One region of the Streptomyces sp. NPDC002130 genome, then DNA from elsewhere that is predicted to be linked to it. Evidence: riboswitches for the same ligand, from Rfam matches in the RefSeq annotation. Region 1 holds a riboswitch; each other region holds the start of a gene.

The links. A riboswitch is a leader RNA that binds a small molecule or an ion and turns the genes downstream of it on or off. The one in region 1 is predicted to bind cyclic di-AMP.
Region 2: linked by a shared signal. The riboswitch ahead of ABT116_RS03065 (C40 family peptidase) and the one ahead of ABT116_RS27025 (transglycosylase SLT domain-containing protein) in region 1 are both predicted to bind cyclic di-AMP.
Region 3: linked by a shared signal. The riboswitch ahead of ABT116_RS19355 (peptidoglycan DD-metalloendopeptidase family protein) and the one ahead of ABT116_RS27025 (transglycosylase SLT domain-containing protein) in region 1 are both predicted to bind cyclic di-AMP.

What each region holds. Positions count from the first base shown of each region.
Region 1 covers NZ_JBEOXI010000161.1:5,895-13,614, forward strand. The annotation lists gene ABT116_RS27000 (glycosyl hydrolase) at 1-280, shown strand, start outside; gene ABT116_RS27005 (polysaccharide deacetylase family protein) at 293-1,048, opposite strand; gene ABT116_RS27010 (glycosyltransferase) at 1,378-2,679, opposite strand; gene ABT116_RS27015 (GNAT family N-acetyltransferase) at 2,700-3,770, opposite strand; gene ABT116_RS27020 (HAD family hydrolase) at 3,978-4,826, shown strand; gene ABT116_RS27025 (transglycosylase SLT domain-containing protein) at 4,790-5,569, opposite strand; cyclic di-AMP (ydaO/yuaA leader) riboswitch at 5,573-5,742, opposite strand; gene ABT116_RS27030 (polyprenyl synthetase family protein) at 6,252-7,262, shown strand; gene ABT116_RS27035 (LolA family protein) at 7,495-7,720, shown strand, end outside.
Region 2 covers NZ_JBEOXI010000009.1:41,695-49,414, forward strand. The annotation lists gene ABT116_RS03050 (C40 family peptidase) at 1-764, opposite strand, end outside; gene ABT116_RS03055 (hypothetical protein) at 1,187-1,540, shown strand; gene ABT116_RS03060 (SLAC1 family transporter) at 1,518-2,459, opposite strand; gene ABT116_RS03065 (C40 family peptidase) at 2,556-3,743, opposite strand; cyclic di-AMP (ydaO/yuaA leader) riboswitch at 3,752-3,923, opposite strand; gene pcrA (DNA helicase PcrA) at 4,238-6,715, shown strand; gene ABT116_RS03075 (M23 family metallopeptidase) at 6,776-7,720, opposite strand, start outside.
Region 3 covers NZ_JBEOXI010000094.1:18,594-26,313, forward strand. The annotation lists gene ABT116_RS19350 (alpha-galactosidase) at 1-1,541, shown strand, start outside; cyclic di-AMP (ydaO/yuaA leader) riboswitch at 1,858-2,012, shown strand; gene ABT116_RS19355 (peptidoglycan DD-metalloendopeptidase family protein) at 2,017-2,946, shown strand; gene ABT116_RS19360 (DUF6250 domain-containing protein) at 3,142-3,858, shown strand; gene ABT116_RS19365 (SGNH/GDSL hydrolase family protein) at 4,004-4,789, shown strand; gene ABT116_RS19370 (TetR/AcrR family transcriptional regulator) at 4,965-5,576, opposite strand; gene ABT116_RS19375 (Glu/Leu/Phe/Val dehydrogenase dimerization domain-containing protein) at 5,748-6,926, opposite strand; gene ABT116_RS19380 (MBL fold metallo-hydrolase) at 7,067-7,720, shown strand, end outside.

The DNA.
Region 1 (7,720 bases):
CGCCACGCACGACTGGATCCGGGCGAACATCTCCGACGACAAGCCGCTGATGCTCTCCGAGTTCGGCACCGCCGCGGACGCGAACCGCCCGCAGCGGCAGGCCGAGTGGTACGCGCAGGTGCCCGGCGTGCTGAAGGGCCTGGACGGCGTCAAGGCCGCCCTCCAGTGGAACTACCGCGACCCCGGACCGCACTGCAACCTGGCGGTGGCGAACGACGCGGCCTGGGACAGCCTGCGCAAGGCCGTCTCCGACCCGTACCTCAACCAGCCGCTGCGGTAGCCCCCGCCGGGGTCAGCCCGCGAACTCGGGCCCGTGCAGCACCGCGCGGGCCCGCCGGTACCACCGCCACGCGATCGTCTTCGGCCCGTCACGGTACGGTGCGACCCGTGCGCCCGCCCCGGCCAGCCAGCCCTCGACATCGGCGACGGTGTGCGTACGCCGGACGATGAGCCGGGCGATGCGGTACCGCTCGTCGCGGTCGGAGCTGAGCGCGTGCCGCACGGCGGTCGCCGTCTCGTAGCCTGCCCTGGCCGACATGGCCCGGACCCGGGGGCTGTTGTAGCCGTGCGGGTAGGCGAGGTGCCGGATCTCGTGCCCGAGGACGTCCTCCAGCACGGCCTTGGAGGTGCGCAGTTCGTACGCCAGGGCCTTGACGGACAGAGTGTCGAGCTGCGCATGGGTCACGGTGTGGCTGCCGATCTCCATGCCGGAACGTTCCAGCTCCGCGGCGCCGGCCAGGCTCATCATCGGGGCGGGCGGCAGCAGACTGCGGCCGCCCGGGGCGATGGCGCCGGTGGTCAGGTAGGCGGTGGCGGGCAGCGCGCGTTCGGCCAGGGCCTCGGCGGTGGGTCCGGGCAGATCGGCGAAACCGTCGTCGAAGGTGAGCAGCACGGGCCGGGGCGGCAGCGGCGCCCGCCCGGCCAGGTGATCGGCGACCGCGCTGATCGTGACGGGCGTGCGCCCGCTGCGGACCACGGCGTCGAGATGCGCGGTGAACTGTTTCGGCGTGACCGTGAACTCGGCGATCCAGTCCGGCGGATCGTCCATCACGGAGTGGTACAGGAAGACGGGGATGGCGGGAGTGCCCCCGCCGTGCGGCGAGGCCGCCGACCCCTCAGCGCGTCCGGTGTGCGACGGGAGTGCCGGCCCCTGAGCGCCTCCGGCACGCGGCGGGGCTGGCGGACTGCCGGCGTCTTCGGCATGCGGCGGGGCTGGCGGACTGCCGGCGTCTTCGGCGCGCGGCGGGGCTGGCGGACTGCCGGCGTCTTCGGCGCGCGGTGGGACTGTCGGGCTCCCGGCGTCTTCGGCACGGGGTGGGGCTATCGGCCCCTCCCCCTTGCGCGCCCCCCGCTCCCCCCGGCCTCTGCCGTCCGTCCTCATCTCGCCCCCCGAGCTGTCTTCTCACGAGCGGTCGCGCGCAGCGCACGCCGCGCCTTCAGATAGCCGACCGGCCCGTACAGCATCCCCCTGCGCTGCAGCCGCGACAGCCGCCGCGGCCAGGGGTGCGTGCGGGCGTCGTGGTCGCCCGGTGTGCCGGAAGCGTCGGCGGGTCGTGTCTCGCGCACCGCCGTCAGCGTGCGGGCGTGGGCGAGGCCGCGGGGCAGCCTCGCGAGGAACGCGGGCAGCAGCGCGGGCCGGTTCACGAGCACCGCGGTGAGGTAGGCGGTGAGCCCGGCGCCGTAGCCGTACGCCTGGGTCTCCAGGTCCCGCCAGGTCTCCCGGTGGTGGTGCCACACCAGGGCGTACGGCGTGTAGCGCAGCCGGTGCCCCTGCGCCAGGACGCGGACGAACCCGTAGAGGTCGTCGCCGCCCCGGGCCGCCGTACCGGCCCCGGTGGCCGGGTCGAAGCCGCCGACCGAACGCAGCACCGCCGTACGGAACGCCATGTTCGCGCCCGAGCCGAACCGCCCGGCCGTGAACGGGAACAGCGGCTCGTCGCCCGGCGGGTGCGCCGGGTCGTACGTCCTTGGAGTGAAGCCTTTCGCGAAGCCGCCGTGGCTCTCCAGCAGCACCTGGGCCGGGGTGGTCAGCCGCGCCGGCAGGATCAGCCCCGTGCTGCACCCGAGCCCGGGGTCGGCGGCGAAGGGCTCGGTCAGCTCGGACAGCCAGCGCGGATCGGCGACCACGTCGTCGTCGGTGAAGGCGACCACCTCGCCGCGCACGGCGTGCAGCCCGGCGTTGTGGGCGGCTGCGAGCCCCGGAACGGGCTCACAGACGTACCGCACCCGCTCGGCGTACTTCCGCTCGACCAGCTCCCGCGTCTCGCCCGTGACGGGCGCGTTGTCGACGACGACGATCTCGAACCGCGGATGGTCCTGCGCCAGCAGCGAGTCCAGCGCCCGGGCCAGCTGCCCGGCCCGCTCCCGGGTCGCGACGACGACGCTCGCGAACGGCGGCTCCCCGGGGTCGCCGAGGTCGGCCGGCCCGCATTCCGCCCGGGCCCGCTCCGCCAGCACGGCCCTCGGATCCGCCCCTTCCGGCACCCGCCCGAGCAGCGTCCCCACGGGCCGGCCACCTCTCCGGACCAGCACGAACACCTCTCCGTGCGTCACGGGCGGACTCCCCGGGCCGGGTCTGAGCACCGCCTCGTCACCGTCGAGGTCCAGCTCGGCGACCTGCACCGCCCCGATGTCCAGGAACCGCCGTATCTCCTCCTGCGCACGCACCGAACGGGCCATGCGCCCACCCCCCTCGTGTCTCAGGTACGGCGCAGCCGAGCCGCGCCCTTCAGCGTCCGCGCGGCCAGCGACGCGAGCTGCGGCCTGCCGCGGACGAAGCTGTGCGCGCGGCGTGCCGGCTCGCGGCTCAGCCAGTGCAGCGCCGCGCCCACCCCCGGACGGGTCACCGCACCCTCGTACACGGGCAGTTCGCCCGTCTTCAGCGCGTCCTTGTACTCGGCCGCTCCCCGCCCCAGGTCGAGCGTGCCGATACCGGCGGCGGCCGCCGCCTCGGCCATGCGCAGGTGCAGCACCAGACCCGGCGAGAACTTCGCGAACTCCGGGTCGTAGGCCGGGAACCAGCAGGCCAGCACGGAGGCCGAACGCAGCCCGAAGTGCGCGGCGACGGGCCGCTCACCGGCGTACAGCACGGACAGCGTGCCGCTGCACTCCGGCACCCGGGTCCGGGCCAGTCGCCCGACGAGCCGGGTGATCCACTCCTGGGCGAACCGGTCCCGTCGGCCGGTCCTGCGGTACTGCGCGGACTTCCACTCCATGAGCGTGCGCAGCGCGGCCGGTTCGCGTTCGTCGAACACGAACCGCAGCTCACCGGCCTGCCGGCCCAGCCTGCGCTCCTTGGCCAGGGTCGTCTTCAAGAACTTCGGCGACTGCGCGCGCAGCACCGACTCGTACGTCTCGTAGCCCTTCTCCACGTCGATGACGTAGGTGGCGTGCTCCTCGGCCGCGTACCGGACGAACAGCCGTTGCTCGGCCTCCAGATTGTCGAAGGCGAAGCTCGACACCGAGCAGGCCTTCAGCAGTTCGCCCGTTTCCAGGTCCAGGCCCGGCCGCAGGATCGCGCCCTGCGCGTCCGAGACGCCCAGCCCGATCGCCCGGCCCTGCCCCAACGGGCCCCGCTCATAGGGCAGGAAGCCGGCCGGCTCCGGCCCCTCGTACACCACCGCGATCCGGGCCCCCGGCCGGAACAGGCCGACGGCTTCGGTGAACTCCGGCTCCATGAAAGGGTTGCGCGGTGCCTCCGAGGCGGCGCGCAGCGCACGCCAGCGCTCCCTCTCCCCTTCGCCGAGCTCCCCGGGCCCAGCCACGCGAATGCGCCCACTGCTCAACCCGACCCCCCGATCAAGTCCCCCCTGGACACTTGGAAGGTACCGCTCTATGCGGCCCCACGGGTAGGTAGCGGAGCATGTTGTTGCCAACCGGTGCAGAGGCCTTCAACCGGGCAATCGGTGTCCGTCGCGCGATGGTCGGCGTCCACCGTGCGATGAAACGAAGGGGCGCACTGTCCGTATTCTCTGATCATGGCCGCACCCATCGCATATTCACTCATCGCCACCGATCTGGACGGGACGCTGCTGCGCGGCGACGACACCCTGTCCGACCGGTCTCTCGCCGCGCTCGCGCGGGTGGCGGACGCCGGTGCCCAGCACCTCGTGGTGACGGGCCGGCCGGCGCCGAGAGTGCGGCCGCTCCTGGACGACCTCGGCTGCACGGGGCTCGCGGTGTGCGGGCAGGGCGCGCAGGTGTACGACGCCGGCGCGGACCGGCTGCTGTGGTCCATCACCCTGGACCGGGAGCTGGCGGAGACCGCCCTCGGCAAGATCGAGGCCGAGGTGGGGCAGGTGTACGCGGCGGTCGACCAGGACGGGGTCGACGGGCTCACGCTGATTGAGCCGGGCTATCTGATGCCGCACCCGACCCTGCCCGCGGTCCGGGTCGAGCGGCGCGAGCAGCTGTGGGGCGAGCCCATCAGCAAGGTGCTGCTGCGCCACCCCTACCTGACGGACGACGAGCTGGCGGCGACGGCCCGCTCGGTGGTCGGCTCACTGGCGACGGTGACGATGTCGGGGCCCGGCACGGTCGAGCTCCAGCCGTGCGGGATCACCAAGGCGACGGGCCTGGCGCTGGCCGCCGAGCACTTGGGGCTGCGGCCGGCGGACACCATCGCCTTCGGCGACATGCCCAACGACATCCCGATGTTCGACTGGGCCGGCCACGGCGTCGCGATGGCCAACGCCCATCCCGAACTCAAGGCCGTGGCCGACGAGGTCACCCTGTCGAACGAGGACGACGGCATCGCCGTCGTCCTCGAACGACTGCTGGGCGGGGCGGCTCAGTACGGGCCGTTGACGTTGTCGATCGAGCCGTAGCGGTCGGCCGCGTAGTTGCAGGCCGCGGTGATGTTGGCGACCGGGTCGTACGGGTCCCACGACGTGCCGTCCACGTGGTAGGCCTGGAAGGTCGGGTCGATGGTCTGGAGCAGACCCTTGGACGGGGTGCCCTTGGCGGCGTTGGAGTCCCAGTTGTTGATTGCCAGCGGGTTGCCGGACGACTCGCGCATGATGTTGCGGTAGATGCCGTCGTAGGACCCGGGGATCCCCTTCTGCGCCATGATGTCCAGCGCCTCGCGGATCCACCCGTCGAGGTTGTCCGGGTAGGTCTTCGCGGACGCCTGGGTGGCCTGGGTGACGCCGCCGGCGGGCTTCGCCGCGGGCTTGGCGGGGGCGGACGACTTGGTCGCCGTCTTCTTGGGCGCGACCGCCTTGGTGGTCTTCACCTTGAGCTTCAGACCCGGGTGGATCAGCTTCGGGTCGTCGCCGACGGCGGCGCGGTTGTCCTTGTAGAGCTGCTTCCAGCCGCCCGAGACGTCGTACTTGTCCGCGATGCGGGCCAGCGAGTCGCCCTTGACCACGGTGTACGTGAGGGACTTGGCGGGCTGGGCCGCCCGCGGCACGGACTGTGCGGCGACGGGGGCGCTCTGGGGTTCGGCGGCGCTCGCGTGCGTGGCGCCGAGGAGCGGCAGGGTGAGTGCTGCTCCGCCGGTTCCGGCGGCGATGATGCCTCGGGTCAGCGGGTTGGTTCTGGGGCGACGGTGCTTGCCTCGTCCGGCCATGGTGATGTTCCTCTCCGGCGCCTGCGAGGTGAGCTGTCGGGTTCGGGCCGGGAGGTGCCCGGCCGCGTACGGCACCATGTGCCGTACGCGGCTTCACCCCGAGCCGTGCCGCTGTGCGGACCGGCGACTTACCTGGGTCCCCCGCTCCTGCCACGCGTGAGTGAGTCGGTTCTGTGGGGAGTCCGGGCGGCGGCAGGATTAGGCGTCCGCCGGACAGGGCCGGAACGTATGCGAGAGCACATGTCGGGAACAAGCGCCTCAGTCACATATCGCGCGGTTGACCTTGGTCGGGGGCGTTTGGGTGACTTGATCCTTTGCGACAGCCAACGCTCAACTGGCTTTCGGGGGAAGGCCGTACGGGCCGGTGTGGGGGCGGGGCGGAAAAGGGGAAGAAGTGATTCAACTCACTGATCACGAGCCCGTGGGGCAATTTCCGCCAAGGGGAATTAAATGACCCATCACGGCAAATCGTGCATAACTCGCTACCCCTGGGTAAGTCGATAAATATCTGTTCTTATAGGTTGATCGAAAACATAGCGGTCGTGATCGCATACCACCCGGCCTGTAACCATGGGCGCTGGCGGTGATCGAAACGTGACCGGATACGCTGACTCGAGTGAGGGCAGCGACCTATCGACAATCCGCGTAATCACCGGCAGACACAGCAGACAGGAGACCCCTCGTGACCGACGTCGGGCCGTTCGGGCTGAGCGTGCGGGACCAGGCTCTGGAAGCCGACGTCCAGGCCGGATTGACGGCTGTCGAGGAAGGCTTGCTCGAGGCCACCAAGAGTGAGGTGCCCTTCATCACGGAGGCCGCCCAGCATCTGGTGCGGGCCGGCGGCAAGCGGTTCCGCCCGCTGCTCGTGATGCTCTCCGCCCAGTTCGGTGACCGCCACGCGCCCGGGATCGTGCCGTCGGCCGTCGTCGTGGAGCTCACCCACCTCGCCACGCTGTACCACGACGACGTCATGGACGAGGCCGCCGTGCGGCGCGGTGTCGCGAGTGCGAACACCCGCTGGGGCAACTCCGTCGCGGTCCTCACCGGCGACTTCCTCTTCGCCCGCGCCTCGCACATCCTGGCCGACCTCGGCCCGGAGGCCGTCCGGGTGCAGGCCGAGGCGTTCGAGCGGCTGGTGACCGGCCAGATCCTGGAGACGGCCGGGCCGCAGGACGGCCGGGACCCCGTCGAGCACTACCTGGACGTGCTGGGCGGCAAGACCGGTTCGCTCATCACGGTGTCGTGCCGGTTCGGCGCGATGATGTCCGGCGCCGACGAGAGCGTCGTGCACGTGCTGACCCAGTACGGCGAGCGGCTCGGCGTCGCCTTCCAGCTCGCGGACGACGTCCTCGACATCGCCTCCGACTCCCACGAGTCCGGCAAGACCCCCGGCACCGACCTGCGCGAGGGCATCCCCACCCTGCCGGTGCTCCGGCTGCGCGAGCGCGCGGCCCGGCTCGGGCTCGCCGAGGACATCGCCCTGTGCGAGCTGCTCGACTCCGACCTCACCGACGACGACCGGCACACCGAGGCCCTGCGCCTGCTGCGCGCCCACCCGGCGCTGGAGCAGGCCCGGCGGGACACCGTCCGCTACGCCCAGGACGCCCGTGCGGCGCTGGCACCGCTGCCCGAGTGCACCGCGAAGACGGCGCTCCAGGAGCTGTGCGACGCGGTGGTGCACCGGGCCGGCTAGCCCGCCTTCCCTGTACGACCCCTACGGGTCGGGGGAGAAGCCGCCCTTCCGTGTCATACCCCAGCAGTACACGGAGTTGAGTCCGGGGTCTGACGTATCTCCCTGGCCGATTTGGTCAGATGGACACCACGGAACAACACCACTCCTCACCTGTTCGGGTGAGAATGGCGGCTCAGGGACGAGTGCGTGGACGACACGGACAGCCGCCGCCGACCACGGAGGTAGGGCACACATGGCACCGTACGCATCCGACGACAGCACGACCGCCGGAGAGGTCGACGAGCAGCGCTCCGTGCGGCGCAAAGCCGCGCGGTACATCGTCCCGGTCACGGTGGTGGGGGTGGCCGCCGCGACGATCGGGCTGGTCCCCGCGCTCGCCGACTCCGGTGACCCCGACCTCCCGAAGATCACCGCCCAGCAGCTCATCGAGAAGATCGCGAAGTCGGACGTCCAGCAGC
Region 2 (7,720 bases), on a different contig from region 1:
TAGGGACTGCCGAGCTTCTGGTGGGCGTAGGAGACGGCAGCGGCCGCACGGGAGTTGGGCGCCTCGGACGAGGCGGAGCCGGGGGCCGCGAGAGTGTCCCGGACGCCCGCCGCGCGCGAGGCGCGGTCCTGCGATACGCCCGGCCGGGAACGTTCCTGCGCGTCGAGCCGGGACAGCAGCCGCCGTGCCGAGCCCAGCTTGCCGGTGATCGTCTTCTTGTGCCGCTTCAGCTCCGTCTGCCGTGACTTCAGGGAGGTCAGCTCGATGTGGGCGGCTCCGCGCAGCTGCTCGATCTCCCGGAGCCGCTTGCGCACGCCCGCGACGGCGGCGTTCTGCCGGTTGCCGGCCCGCTCGACGAACTCGGCGTTCTCGAGGTACCGGTCGGGATCGTCGGACAGGGCGAGCTGCACCGCCGGGTCGAGACCGCCGGCTCGGTACTGCGCGGCGGCGACCGAACCCAGGGCGTCACGGGCGGAGTTGAGCCGCTCCTCCTTGCGGGCCGCCTGGTCCTGGAGGTCCTTCAGCCGCTGCACGGCCGCGTCGGCCTTCTCCTTCGCGCCGTTGTACTTCTCGGTGGCGGCCTCCGCCTCCTGGTACAGCCGGTCCACCTTGGCCTTGATCTGGCCGGGGGTGAGCTGGGGTTCGGCGTGTCCGGTCCCGTCGAAGCCCGTCGCCGTCGCCGCGCCCGCTAGGGCGATCGAGGCGGCCGTACGGGCCTTGCCGCCACCCATTGCGCGCTGTCGGGGCTTGCGGTGCGCTGCCACGTGGAGGCCACGTCCTTTCCTCGACCGCCGAGGGGTGTATGCGGCCGCCGGGGGGAGCGGACGGGCGGCCTGCGCGTCCGGCGACGGCCCGCACAGGGGAAGCGGACCGCCGCCGGACCTTTTCGGCGGTGGTGTCCGACTGCCGCCCCTGGCCCGGGCGGCGGTGGGGAGCCGGGCACCTGGTGGAGGACGCTAAATGCCGCCGCGGCGGGCCGGGGGCGGGTGTGCGGAAGTGTCGTGAGAGGACCGGCGGTGACCGTATGCGACCGTGGCCCCACCCCGGCGCCGCCTACTTCACTCAGCGTGATGACCGATGCGGTCGATTCATGAGCGAGTGACCGTGATCGGGTGCTATGGGGCGCATTTATGCATCCCTGGGCCGGTGTAGGTGGCCTCGGAGCCCCTGATTAGGCTCCGGCCTCATGGACGTACTCATCCACCTCTTCGTCGGCCTCCACATCATCGGCATCGCCTCGCTCCTGGGCGGCTTCCTCACCCAGATGAAGGCGATGGGCGAGGGTACCGCCCGCTTCTCCCCCGCGATGCTGCACGGCGCGCTCACGATGCTGGTCACCGGTGTGATCCTGGTCGGCCTCAACCAGGCCGACGACCAGACCGTGAACAACATCAAGATCGGTGTGAAGCTGGCCCTGCTGATCGTGATACTCGGCCTGGTCTATGTGAAGCGGGACGACGAGAAGGTGGACAAGGGCCTCTTCGGTCTGGTCGGGCTGCTGACCACGGCGAACATATTCATCGCCGTGCTCTGGACCTGACCCGGGAGCGCCGGGCGCCGGCCCGGGCGGAGGCGAGAGCCCAGGCGGTGCATCCGAGCCAGGCGGCCACCGCGCACCACAGCAGCACTTCCCCGGCGACGTCGAGCCAGGGGGTGTCGAGGGCGGCGGCGACCGCGAGGGTGGCCGCCGCGGTGACGACCGCGGCGAACACGGTCGCCCAGCGCCGCACGTCGTAGTGGTGCCGGGGCCAGAAGAGCTCGGCGAGGAGCAGGGCCACGCACGCGATCAGCGCGAGCACGAGCAGCGAGACGGTCGTCGTGCGCAGGGTGTCGGCGTTCTCCTCGTTCCACAGGTACAGGCGCGAGCTGTCGGCGCCGAGGAGTTTCGCCCCGGCCAGTGCGGAGACGGCGAGGGCGCCGGCCGCGAGCCAGTGGTCCCCGCGCCCCTCCTCCACCTGCCGGGGCTGGAAACGGAACAGGGCGAAGCAGTAGAGCGCGAGCCCCAGCCAGAACAGCACCACGGCCGCGTGGGCGAGCCAGGCCACCGCGTCGGCCGCGGCGAGCGTGGCGCCGAGCACGGCGAGCCCCTCGGTGGCCACGCAGCGCAGGAACACCGTTCCGCGCCGCCCCTCGGCCTCCGCGGTGAGGAGCACCGCCCAGAGCAGCATGGCGAGCGCCAGCAGCGCCTCGGCCAGGGGCTGCTGCCCGGCCGCGGAGAAGCCCGTGCCCAGGACCGCGGCCGCCGCCACGGTGGTGAGCGCGGCCGGTGTCTCCACCCGCCACTCGCCCCGCGTCCGCTGGGCGAGGCCCGCGGCCGCCGCCAGCCAGGCCGCGCAGGCCAGGGCCAGGGCGATGCGGGCGAGGACCGCGTACCCCGCCGAGTCGAGACCGACCGACATGCTGCCGGTCGCCAGCGCATACGTCGCCCACCAGGTGGCAAACGGGGAGGGACCGGACATAGCGCCGATGCTAGAGAGCGGTGCGCGCGTTACGAGAGGGGCACGCGCGCGTGCCCCTCAAAAACCTGACGCGACCTCTTTGCCCGCAGGCTTCACTCAGGCCGGGCGCACCACGCTGTGGATCGCCGACTCGCCGTCGTAGTAGATCGACTCCTCGCGCACGTACGTGCCGGGCTTCGGCGCGTGGATCATCATGCCGTTGCCGATGTAGATCCCTACGTGGGTGACGTCGTCGTAGAAGAAGACGAGGTCACCGGGTTGCGCCTGGGAGAGCGGGACCGTGCTGCCGGCATTGACCTGGTCGTAGGTCGTGCGGGGCAGGGTGACGCCCGCGGCCTTCCAGGCGGCCTGGGTGAGGCCGGAGCAGTCGTAGGAGCCGGGGCCGACGGCGCCCCACACGTACGGCTTGCCGATCTGGGCGCGGGCGAAGGCGAGCGCCTTGTCGGCCTTGGTCGCGTACGAGGAGTCGGCCGGGGCCGTCGAGGAGGACGAGCCGGAGCCCGACGGCCCCGTCGATCCGGACGTGGAGGACGCGCCGTCCTGCTGCCGGGCGGCCTCCTCCTGCGCCTTCTGCTGCGCGGCCTGCTGCCGGGCCAGCTCGTCGGCCTTGCGGGCGGCCTCCGCCCGCTTCTCCTTCTCGATGGCCGCGAGCCGGGCCTTCTCCTCGGCGGTCAGCTTCGTCATCAGCTCGCGCGCGTCGGCGAGCTTGCGCTGGACGGTGGCCTTGGCCGTCTTCAGGTCACCCTGCGAATCGGTGAGCGTCTCGAGGCTCTCGGTGGCCTCCTGGCGCTTCTTCATCGTCTCGGACTGCTGCGTGACGTAGTCGTCGACCGCGACCTTCTGACGGCCGGTCATCCGGTCCATCAGCTGGGTCTGGTCGAAGTAGTCCTGCGGGGTGTCCGCGAGCAGGAACGTCGCCGTGTCCGGGGCGGCGGCACCGGTGCGGTACTGGGCGGAGGCGAAGGAACCCAGCTCCTCGCGTGCCTCGTTGAGCTTCTGGGTGCGCTGGGCGACATCGTCGAGGAGGGTGTCGACGCGCTTGCGCTGCTTCGCGGTCTTCTCCTTGGCCGCGTTGTACTTGTCGGTCGCCGACTCGGCCTGGCGGTACAGGTCGTCGACCTTCTTCTCGACTTCCTCCAGGCTGGGCTTGTCGTCGGCCTCGGGGGCGGCGTTGGCCGACTGGGACAGCAGGGCCACGGAGGTGAGGGCCGCCGTTGCGAGGGCGGGGGTCCGTATGCCTGCCATGCGCGTACCCGTAGGACGCGACTTGCGGTGCGACGCCAAGGGAGGCGACTCCTTCCATGTTCCGCCTACCGGGTTAGCTGTCGGGTTCGGGCGGGTGGTTCGGAAGGTTTGCCCTACGGCCTTCTCCGCACAGGAGTCGGGCCGATTCACCCCAGGTTCACGGTTGGGTCCCCGGCTCCGGCTGCCGCTGCGGCACACCGGACTCGGCGGAGGCCGCGCGGCCCGGCGACGTTCGCCGGTGGGGGTCATGCGGCCTGGTCGCACCGTAGCCAACTCGTGTGGCCCCTGTGAAGGTTGATGGGTGATATGCCCGATACATTTTCGTGACCTTATTCCCGAGCGTTGCCGAGAGTGAACGATCAAGGGGGATTGGGCGGGAAAAGTCCCTACATGCCGGGTGTGTAGCAGGGCGTGATCGCGCCGTCATGGAGGGCGACAACGCGCCGCCGGGCGGTCGGCGGGACCCCGGGCGCGCGGCGATGTTCTCAGGGCGGCGGCGGGCTGTCAGTGGGGCGCCCTAGACTCGGAGAGCGATGAGCAGCCTCTTTGACGACAGCTTCCTGGCGAACCTCCAGGCCCAGCGGGGCCCCGCGGACGAGCCCCCGCCGCCACCCGAGGACGATCACGTTCCGGAGCCGATCCCGGACGATCTGTTCGGCGGGAAGTTCGACGCGCCCCCGGACCGGGACGCCTACTACCGGGACGGAGCCCCCCGCCCGGTGGTGGACACAGCCGCCCTCCTGGAGGGGCTGAACGACAACCAGCGCGCCGCCGTCGTCCACTCCGGCTCCCCGCTGCTCATCGTGGCCGGCGCCGGCTCCGGCAAGACCCGTGTGCTCACGCATCGCATCGCCCACCTGCTCGCCGAGCGGGACGTGCACCCGGGCCAGATCCTCGCGATCACCTTCACCAACAAGGCCGCCGGCGAGATGAAGGAGCGCGTGGAGCAGCTCGTCGGCCCGCGTGCGAACGCCATGTGGGTCATGACCTTCCACAGCGCGTGCGTGCGCATCCTCAGGCGCGAGAGCAAGAAGCTCGGCTTCACCTCGTCCTTCTCGATCTACGACGCCGCCGACTCCAAGCGCCTGATGGCCCTGGTCTGCCGCGACCTCGACCTCGACCCCAAGCGCTTCCCGCCGAAGTCCTTCAGCGCCAAGATCAGCAACCTGAAGAACGAGCTGATCGACGAGGAGGACTTCGCGGCCCAGGCCACCGACGGGTTCGAGAAGACCCTCGCCCAGGCCTACGCCATGTACCAGTCGCGGCTGCGCGAGGCGAACGCCCTCGACTTCGACGACCTGATCATGACGACGGTCAACCTGCTGCGCGCCTTCCCGGACGTCGCCGAGCACTACCGCCGCCGCTTCCGGCACGTCCTGGTGGACGAGTACCAGGACACCAACCACGCGCAGTACGCCCTCGTCCGCGAGCTGGTCGGCACCTCGGAACACCCCGTCGACGTGCCGCCCGAGGCCGAGATCCCGCCCGCCGAGCTCTGCGTGGTGGGTGACGCCGACCAGTCGATCTACGCCTTCCGCGGCGCGACGATCCGCAACATCCTCCAGTTCGAGGAGGACTACCCGGACGCGACGACGATCCTGCTGGAGCAGAACTACCGCTCGACGCAGACGATCCTCAGCGCCGCCAACGCCGTCATCGAGCGCAACGAGTCCCGCCGGCCCAAGAACCTGTGGACCAACGCCGGCTCCGGCGCCCGGATCACCGGCTACGTCGCCGACACCGAGCACGACGAGGCGCAGTTCGTCGCCGACGAGATAGACCGCCTCACGGACGCCGGAGAGGCCAAGGCCGGCGACGTCGCCGTCTTCTACCGCACCAACGCCCAGTCCCGTGTCTTCGAAGAGGTCTTCATCCGCGTCGGCCTGCCCTACAAGGTCGTCGGCGGTGTCCGCTTCTACGAGCGCAAGGAGGTCCGGGACGTCCTGGCCTACCTGCGCGTCCTGTCCAACCCCGAGGACTCGGTACCGCTGCGCCGGATCCTCAACGTCCCCAAGCGGGGCATCGGCGACCGCGCCGAGGCGATGATCGACGCCCTGTCCCAGCGGGAGAAGATCAGCTTCCCGCAGGCCCTGAAGCGCGTCGACGAGGCGTACGGCATGGCCGCGCGCTCCACCAACGCCGTCAAGCGGTTCAACACGCTGATGGAGGACCTCCGCACCGTCGTCGAGTCCGGCGCCGGACCGGCCACGGTGCTGGAGGCCGTCCTGGAACGCACCGGGTACCTCGCCGAACTGCAGGCCTCCACCGACCCGCAGGACGAGACCCGGATCGAGAACCTCCAGGAACTCGCCGCCGTCGCCATGGAGTTCGAGCAGGAGCGCGGCGAGGACGAGCAGCCTTCCCTGTCCGACTTCCTGGAGCAGGTCGCGCTGGTCGCCGACTCCGACCAGATCCCCGACGAGGAAGACGGCGACGGCGTCATCACACTGATGACCCTGCACACCGCCAAGGGCCTGGAGTTCCCGGTCGTCTTCCTGACCGGCATGGAGGACGGCGTCTTCCCGCACATGCGCGCCCTCGGCCAGACCAAGGAACTGGAGGAGGAGCGGCGCCTGGCCTACGTCGGCATCACGCGCGCGCGGGAGCGGCTGTACCTGACGCGGTCCACGCTGCGCAGCGCCTGGGGCCAACCGTCGTACAACCCGCCCTCCCGCTTCCTGGAGGAGATCCCGCCGACCCACGTGGAGTGGAAGCGGACGGGTGCGACCGCGCCCGCGTCCTCGGGGCCGGTCTCGGCGGTGGCGGCGTCGCTGTCGTCGTCCCGCTCGCGCTCGTCGGCGTCGGGTGCCTCCGGTTTCGCCACCCGCCGCACCTCCGAGAAGCCGGTGGTGTCACTGGCGGTCGGGGACCGCGTCACGCACGACCAGTTCGGGCTCGGGACCGTCGTCGCGGTCAAGGGCACGGGCGGCAACGCCGAGGCGACGATCGACTTCGGCGACACCAAGCCGAAGCGGCTGCTGCTGCGGTACGCGCCGGTGGAGAAGCTGTAGCGCCGTGAGGTGAACCGGTGGGCCCCTGCGCGCTCGGCGCGGGCGGGGGCTGCCGGGGCGTTACGCCGGGTCGATGCCGTGGCTGCGCAGCCACGGGAGCGGGTCGATCGCCGAGCCGCCGCCCGGGCGCACCTCGAAGTGCAGGTGCGGACCGGTGGAGTTGCCGGAGTTGCCGGAGCGCGCGATGGGATCGCCGGCCTTCACGGTCGTACCCGAGGGCACCGTGTAGGTGGAGAGGTGGCAGTACCACGTCTCCGTGCCGTCCTTCGCGGTCAGGATCAGCATGTTGCCGTACGCGCTGTTCCACTGCGTGCGGACGGTGCCGTCGGTCGCGGCCATCACGGTCGTGCCGTACGAGACGGGGAAGTCGATGCCGGTGTGCAGGGACATCCAGTTGATGCCGGACTGGCCGTAGTAGGCGCTGAGTCCGTGCCGGGCGACCGGCAGGGCGAACTTGGGGCGCAGCCGCTCCTTGCGGGCCGCCTCCTCCGCAGCGCGCTTCTTCTCGGCCGCCTGCTGGGCCTTGAGGTCGATGCGCTCCTGCGTGCGGCTGGCCCGGTCGGCGAAGTCGTCGGCGCCGGCGGAGAGGCTCTGCAGCTGCGTGTCCAGCTTGTTGTTGGCCGCGGCCGGCTTGACCGGCTGCGCGTCCGCCGCGGTCGTCTGCGCTTCGGCGGCACTGTCGTCGGAGAGGGCGCCGACGGATGCGGCGGCGATCCCGGCGACACCCATCACGCACGCCGAGGGCACCGCGATGGTCATCAGCGCCGAGCGCTTGGGGGGCGTGCGGCGGCGGGAGCGGGAGCCGGCGCGCGAGGCCGCCCGCGAGGACGGGGCCGGGGTGACGTCCTCCTGGCCGTCCAGGAGCGGGGTGACGACGGGCAGTTCGCCGGTGGTGGCCGGCTCGCCGCCGTCCGCGTCGGGGGCGGGGTAGCCGGCTTCGGCGGCATCGTCGTACGCGACCTGGTCGAAGGCCGCGGTCTCGTGCTGGTCGAAGGTTTCGGCAGG
Region 3 (7,720 bases), on a different contig from region 1:
GACTCACCCACGGCGAGAAGGTCATCGGCAGCCGTCGCGGCCACACCTCCCACCAGCACCTGCCGTGGGTCGCCCTCGACACCGACGCCACCGAGGAGCGCGGCGAGGTCTACAGCTGCGCCCTGGGCTGGTCCGGGTCCTGGCGCATCGCCGTGGCCCAGCTCCCGGACGCGCGCGTGCAGATCACCGGCGGCGCCGGCTACGACGACTCCGGACTGCTGACGCTCGGCACCGGGGAGTCGTACACGACCCCCGTCTTCGCCGGGCTCTTCAGCGACGGCGGATTCGGCGGGGCGAGCCGCGCCTGGCACGCCTACCAGCGGGCGTACGTGATCCCGGACGCCGGCCGGGACCGGCCCGTGCTGTTCAACTCCTGGGAGGCCACCGAGTTCGACATCTCCGAGGAGCAGCAGCGGGAGCTCGCCGAGCGGGCCGCCGCCATGGGAGTCGAGCTGTTCGTGGTCGACGACGGCTGGTTCGGGGCGCGCACCAGCGACCGGGCCGGGCTCGGCGACTGGACCCCCAACCCCGACCGCTTCCCGGGCGGGCTGAAGCCGCTCGCCGACCATGTGCACGGCCTCGGGATGCAGTTCGGGATCTGGGTCGAGCCGGAGATGGTCAACCCGGACAGCGACCTGTACCGCGCGCACCCCGACTGGGTGCAGTACCAATCGGGACGAAAGCGGACGGAGTTCCGCAACCAGCTGGTACTCAATCTCGCCCGGGAGGACGTCCGGGAGTACCTGTGGGAGCAGCTCGACGGGCTCCTCTCCAGTGCGCCGATCGACTACGTGAAGTGGGACTTCAACCGCTGCTTCACCGACGCCGGCTGGCCGGACGACGCCTACCCGCAGCGGTTGTGGGTCGACCACGTGCACGGCCTGTACGCCCTGCTGGACCGGCTGCGGGCCGCCCACCCGGGGGTGGCCTTCGAGTCCTGCTCGGGCGGCGGCGGGAGGATCGACCTCGGTGTGCTGAGCCGCACGGACCAGGTGTGGACCTCGGACAACACCGACCCCCTCGACCGGCTCGCCATCCAGCACGGCTTCAGTCAGATCCATCCGGCCCGGGTCATGGCCGCCTGGGTCACCGACAGCCCGAACGCCATGCTCAACCACCGGGCCAGCTCGCTGCGGTTCCGGTTCGTCAGCGCCATGGCCGGGGTGCTCGGGGTCGGCGGCGACCTCACGAAGTGGACGCCGGAGGAGCTCGCCGAGGCGGCGCAGTGGGTGGGGCTCTACAAGGAGATCCGGCCCGTGGTGCAGCGCGGCGACCAGTACCGGCTGCGGCCTCCGGAGGGCGGGCTGAGCGCCGTCCAGTACGTCCTCGGCGAGGAGACCGTCGTCTTCGCCTGGCTCCAGGCGCAGCGCTACGGCGAGCCCGTTCCGACGCTCCGGCTGCGCGGCCTTGACCCGACAGAATCGTATGAATGCCCTGAAACGGGCGAAGTTCACCGAGGGGCCGTGCTGCTTCACCATGGACTGCGGGTCGGTTTGCGCGGGGATCTGGACGCCGCGATCGTCCGCCTTAAGCGGAAGTAGTCATTGTGTCCGAATAGGGAATTTTAGCCGCTTAGGGATAACGTGCCCCGATCGTAAAGGAGATGAGGTCGGGGTGCGTGACCATCGTCATATTCGTGACGATGTGCTGTCGCCATGTTCACGTAATCTCCGTAATTTTCAGGGCCATTGAGTGGAGCGGGGGATCGGTGATCCACGCTCGGTGACGGCATATGTGGCGACGCGTCAAGAAAAACACCGTCACAGGCAACCGCAAGCTTGTCCTATTGCGTCGTGGTCGCTTACGTTCCACACCAATCCGGACGGACGCCTAATCCTGCCGCCGCCCGGAGCCCGCACACACTGACCCGACGTACGGCAGGAGCGGGGGACCCACAGGTAAGACGCCTGTTCCGGTTCCCGGAACGGCTTGGGGTTAAGCCGCGCCACGGCGCGGCCGGGCATCTCCAGCCCGCACCCGACAGCTCACCTCGCAGGCGACGGAGAGGAATTCGCCATGCCCGCGAAGGGTAAGCACCGCCGCCCCAAGACCCAGCGTTTCACCCGCTCCATCGCCGTCGCCGGAACCGGCGGGGCCGCCCTCGCCCTGCCGCTCATGGGGGCCGCCGGCGCTCACGCCGCGACCCCGCAGTCGGCTCCGGAAAAGGCCGTCCAGTCCGCTCCGGCCGCCGAGAAGAAGGCCGCAGGAAAGGCCAACGGCGCCAGCACGTACACCGTGAAGGCCGGCGACTACCTCGCGAAGATCGCCGACGACCAGAACGTCAGCGGCGGCTGGAAGAAGCTCTACGCGGACAACCGTGACGCCGTCGGCTCCGACCCGTCGCTGATCCACCCGGGCCTGAAGCTGTCGATCGGCAAGAAGGCCGCGAGCGCGCCGAAGTCCTCGGCCCCGTCCGCGCCGAAGGCCTCTGCCCCGAAGGCCTCGGCCCCGAAGCCGTCCGCCGCCGATTCGGCCCCGAAGGCCGAGACCGCCGCGAAGCCGGCCGCCGCCAAGCCCGCCGCCGAGAGCAACGCCGGCGGGTACGCCCTCCCGGTGGACGGTGCCACCGTCGGCACCCCGTACCGCATGTCCGGCAGCATGTGGTCCAGCGGCTACCACACCGGTGTCGACTTCGTCGTCCCGACCGGCACCTCCCTCAAGGCCGTCGGCGCGGGCACGGTCGTCTCCGCCGGCTGGGGCGGCGCCTACGGCAACCAGGTCGTCATCAAGCTGAACGACGGCTACTACGCCCAGTACGCCCACCTGTCCCAGCTCTCCGTGTCGGCCGGCCAGACCGTGACCGCCGGGCAGCAGGTCGGCCTGTCGGGCGCCACCGGCAACGTGACCGGACCGCACCTGCACTTCGAGATCCGCACCACGCCGGACTACGGCTCGGACGTGGACCCGGTCGCCTTCCTGCGCTCGCACGGCGTCTCCGTCGGCTGACCCACCGCACGACCACCTGCCTGACACGCGACCGAAGGCCGGACCCCGATCCCCGGGTCCGGCCTTCGGTGTGAGCGCGTGCCGTCGCTCGCCCCAAGGGATCGACAGGCGGCGGCAGTTGGGACAGAGTGATCACGGCCGGAGTGCAAGCGCTTTCCAGAGCCTTCCCGGCGGATCCCGAGGAGTGGTGTCACCGTGCCGACCACCCGCAGAGCGTTCGGAGCCCTGGCCGCCGGAGCCGCCCTGGCGGCCCTCGCCCCCACGGCCCCCGCGCACGCCGCGTCCCCGCACCGCCGTCTCATCGCACGCGACGACTTCTGCCACGGGCTCGGGCAATGGGCGGCCGAACTCCAGGACGGCGGCACCGTCACCGCCTCACGCGGCACACTGGAGATCGACGTACCGAGCGGCGCGACCGTGTGGTTCAGGCAGCGGCTCGAGGGGCCCTACGTGCTCGAATACACCGCGACCCCCGTCTCCGAGGGCGGCGTCAACGACCGGGTCTCGGACCTCAACAACTTCTGGAACGCGACCGACGTGCGCTCGCCGGACGACCTCTTCGCGACACCGCGCGGCGGAGCCCTCGACGAGTACGACCACCTCACGACGTACTACGCGGGCTACGGTGCCAACTACAACACCACGACCCGGCTGCGCCGCTACGTCGGCGAACCCGGCGTCCGTCCCCTGGTCTTCGACTACACCGAGCCGCTGCTGGTGCCGGGCGAGCCGAACCGGGTGCGGATCGTGTCCGACGGTTCCATGGTCCGATGGTGGAACAACGGGCGGCTCGTCTTCGACCACACCGATCCGCAGCCCTACACCGGTGGCCATTTCGCCTTCCGGACCGTCTGGAGCCACTTCCGGATCAGTGGATTCCGGGTCTGGCGGCTCACCCCGAAACATCCCTGACAAGCGGGGTATTCCGGAGTTGGCGAACACTTTAGGAGTGGCTTATATCACCGCCCGTCAACCCTTTCCTACGGTCGCGTAGGTCACATTCGAAGGTGAATCATGGGCTGCTGTGGCAGACGATTCGAAGAGTGACAGCAAAGCAGTGATCGGGTCGTACGTGGCGGTGGGGGACAGCTTCACCGAGGGCGTCGGCGACCCCGGCCCCGACGGGGCGTTCGTCGGCTGGGCCGACCGGTTCGCGGTCCTGCTCGCCGACCGCAGGCCCGAGGGCGACTTCCGGTACACCAATCTCGCCGTACGCGGAAAGCTCCTCGACCAGATCGTGGCGGACCAGGTTCCGCGGGCCGTCGGCATGGCCCCGGACCTCGTCTCGTTCTGCGCCGGGGGCAACGACATCATCCGGCCCGGCACCGACCCCGACGAGGTGGCCGAGCGCTTCGAGCGGGCACTGGTCCAACTCACCGCCGTGTCCGGCACGGTGATGGTGACGACCGGGTTCGACACCCGCGGCGTGCCCGTGCTCAAGCATCTGCGCGGCAAGATCGCCACGTACAACGGACACGTCCGGGCCATCGCCGACCGGTACGGCTGCCCCGTGCTCGACCTGTGGTCCCTGCGCAGCGTGCAGGACCGCCGGGCCTGGGACGCCGACCGGTTGCACCTGTCGCCCGAGGGGCACACACGCGTGGCGCTGCGCGCGGGCCAGGTGCTCGGCCTCGACGTGCCGGCCGACCCCGAGCAGGCGTGGCCACCACTGCCACCGCGCGGCGCTCTCGACATGCGGCGTGACAACGTCGCCTGGGCACGCGAGTTCCTCGTGCCGTGGATCGGGCGCCGGCTGCGCGGGGAGTCCTCGGGCGACCATGTGACGGCCAAGGGGGTGCTGTCGCCGGACGACATCAGGATGCGGATCGCCTCGGTGGCGTGAGCGCGGCTCCTGCACGTGCGGGCCGCGCCGGGTGCGACATCGACGCGGCCCGCACGCACAGGAGTGGTGGCTTTCAGGGCGGGTCATGGTTTTCGGGTCGGCCCGACCCGGAGTGACGGTGCCGGAGCCGTGCCGGTGAGCCCGCGTGGGCCCGGCATGATCCGAAAGACACCGTCTAAGGCGTCAGCCGCTCTGCCGTCAGGCCCAACTCGCGGGTCAGTGCCTCCTCCACCCACTCCTGGGCCCGGGCGCGCGGCACCGCACCGGCGTAGGACGTCAGCTGGACGGCGAGACCGTCGAGGAGGGCGGTCAGACGCAGGGCCGTGCCGGCCGGGTCGGGGCAGCGGAACTCACCGGCGGCCACGCCCTCCGCGATGACCTCGGCGAGGGCCGCCTTCCACTGCCGGTCGAGATCCTGGGCGACCTCCCGCAGCGCCGGGTCGCGCAGCGCCGCCGCCCAGCCCTCGATCCACAGCCGCCAGCCCTTGGCCTGCCCGGTCGGGGCGTACCACCGTACGGCCGACCGCAGCCGGCGCAGCGCCGGCGAACGGCGGCCGAGCAGCTTGCGCAGATGCGCCAGGTCGCCCTCCGCGGCGTGCCGGAACGCGGCGGCGACCAGCTGCTCCTTCGAAGAGAAGTGGTAGAGGACCAGCGCGTTGCTCACGCCGAGCGCCGAGGCCACGTCGGCGATCCTGACCGCCGCCACACCCCTCGCCTCGATCTGCTCGATGGCGGCCCGCAACAGATCCCCGCGCCGCTGAGCCACACTCAACCGGACTCTCGTCACGCCGTCACCCTACCCACGGCCGCGCGGTCCCTCGACGGGGCGTTTCGGCCTGCCCGGCAGGGTCCGCGGCGACAGCCGTGAGGAGGCGGCGTGCGCCTTGTCGGAACCAGCCGTCGAGGAGACGGGCGGGGGCGTCACCGGCACCAGCCGTCCAGCAGACGGGCGGGAGCGTCACCGGAACCAGCCGAACCGCTCCGCGATCAGCGGCAGCCGGTCCGCCGCGATCGCGTGGGCGGCGGCCCGCGGCGTCGTCCCGTCGGCCAGCGCGCGGGCCAGCATCCGCTCCACGAGCGCCCGCATCGAGCGGCGGGTGTACGCGAACGCCTCCTCCGCGTCGGCGCCGATGTCCCCGAACAGCGTCCACCACCACCAGGCGTTCGTGCCCGAGTTGACCACGACGTCCGGCAGCACGGTCACCCCGCGCGCGGTCAGCAGCAGCTCCGCCTCCGGACGTACGGGCATGTTGGCCGCCTCCACGACCCAGCGGGCGGTGATCCGCTCCTGGTTCCCGGTGTCGATCGCGTACGACACGGCGGCCGGAACCAGTACCTCCGCGTCGGCCGCCAGCCAGGCGTCGCCCGGCAGTTCGCGGTCGCCGGGGCGCAGTGCGGAACGGTCCACCGTGCCGTGGGCGTCCCGAGCCGCGAGCAGCGCCTCGACGTCCAGGCCCGCCCGGTTGGCGATCGTGCCCTTGAGGTCGGCGACGGCCACGACCGTGAGCCCCGCGCGCGTGAGGAAGCGCGCGGTGGCCCCGCCCATGGTGCCGAAGCCCTGGAGGGCGACCCGGGCCCCGGTGCGCGGCACCCCGGCACGGTCCAGGGCGGCCAGGGTCGCCTCGGCCACACCGCAGCCCCCGACCAGCTCGTCCAGACCGATGCCGTCGACCTCGACCGCGAACGCGTCCCGGAGCCGCCGCCGGGCCTCGGCTTCGTCGTCGAGCAGGGGATACACGGCCTGGATCGAGGAGACCAGCCCCGCCTCGGCCGCCGCCCGGTCGACCAGGTCCTGGGTGAGTCCCAGGTCCTCGCCCGTCGTCCAGCAGCTCTCTATGTACGGCCGCATCGCGCGCAGGTACCGCACGAGCAGCGGATACGCCCCGGGGTCCCGGGGGTCGCAGTCGATGCCGCCCTTGGCGCCGCCGAGCGGGACGTAGCGGCTCGCCGGGTCGTAGTGCAGGGCCTCCTTGACGGTCATGCCGCGGGCGAGGCCGGTGACCTCGTCCAGCGTGCAGCCCGCGCGCATCCGCAGACCGCCGCTGGCGACCCCGCGCACCAGCCGGTCGACGACCAGGAATCCCTGCCGTCCCGTGAGGTGATCGGTCCAGGTCAGAGACAACAGGGGGGTGGCCATCCGGGCTCCTTCGTCAAGCGGGTTACTGAATAGTGAGTCAGTATCGCCCCGGATTCGCTTCCGGTGGGGCCCCTGTGATCCGGTGTTGTCGGAGGGGCCGACCATAATGGAAAGCCTGACCGACTCCACCTGGAGGTACCGTGGCCGGTTTCCGTACCCTGAGCTCCGGGCTCCGTGCGCTGCAGCCCGGGGCGTTCGGCGCCGACCCGAGCGGTGAGCGCATGGCGCGCATCCGCAGATCACCCCATTTCAAGGACGGGGTCTTCCAGAACCCCGGCGGCCCCGCGCGGACCAGGCCCTCGGGCTCGACCCTGGACTTCGCGAAGGTCTTCTTCGACAAGGAGACCCGGCCCCGCCGCGCCCCGAGGGGCACCGTCCCGGTGCACCCCACCGCCCTCGCCGACATCGCCCGGCCCCCGGCCACCGGGCTCCGGCTGACCTGGATGGGACACTCCAGCGTGCTCGCGGAGGTGGACGGCCGGCGCGTCCTGTTCGACCCGGTGTGGGGCGAGCGCTGCTCCCCCTTCTCCTTCGCGGGCCCCAAGCGGCTGCACCCCGTGCCCCTGCCGCTCGCCGCCCTCGGCCCGGTCGACGTCGTGGTCATCTCGCACGACCATTACGACCACCTGGACATGCCCACCATCAAGGCACTCGCGGGCACGGACACGCTGTTCGCCGTGCCGCTCGGCGTCGGCGCGCACCTGGAGCACTGGGGCGTGTCCGCCGGCCGGCTGCGCGAGCTGGACTGGCACGAGTCCACCGAGATCGGCGGCCTCACCCTGACCGCCACCCCG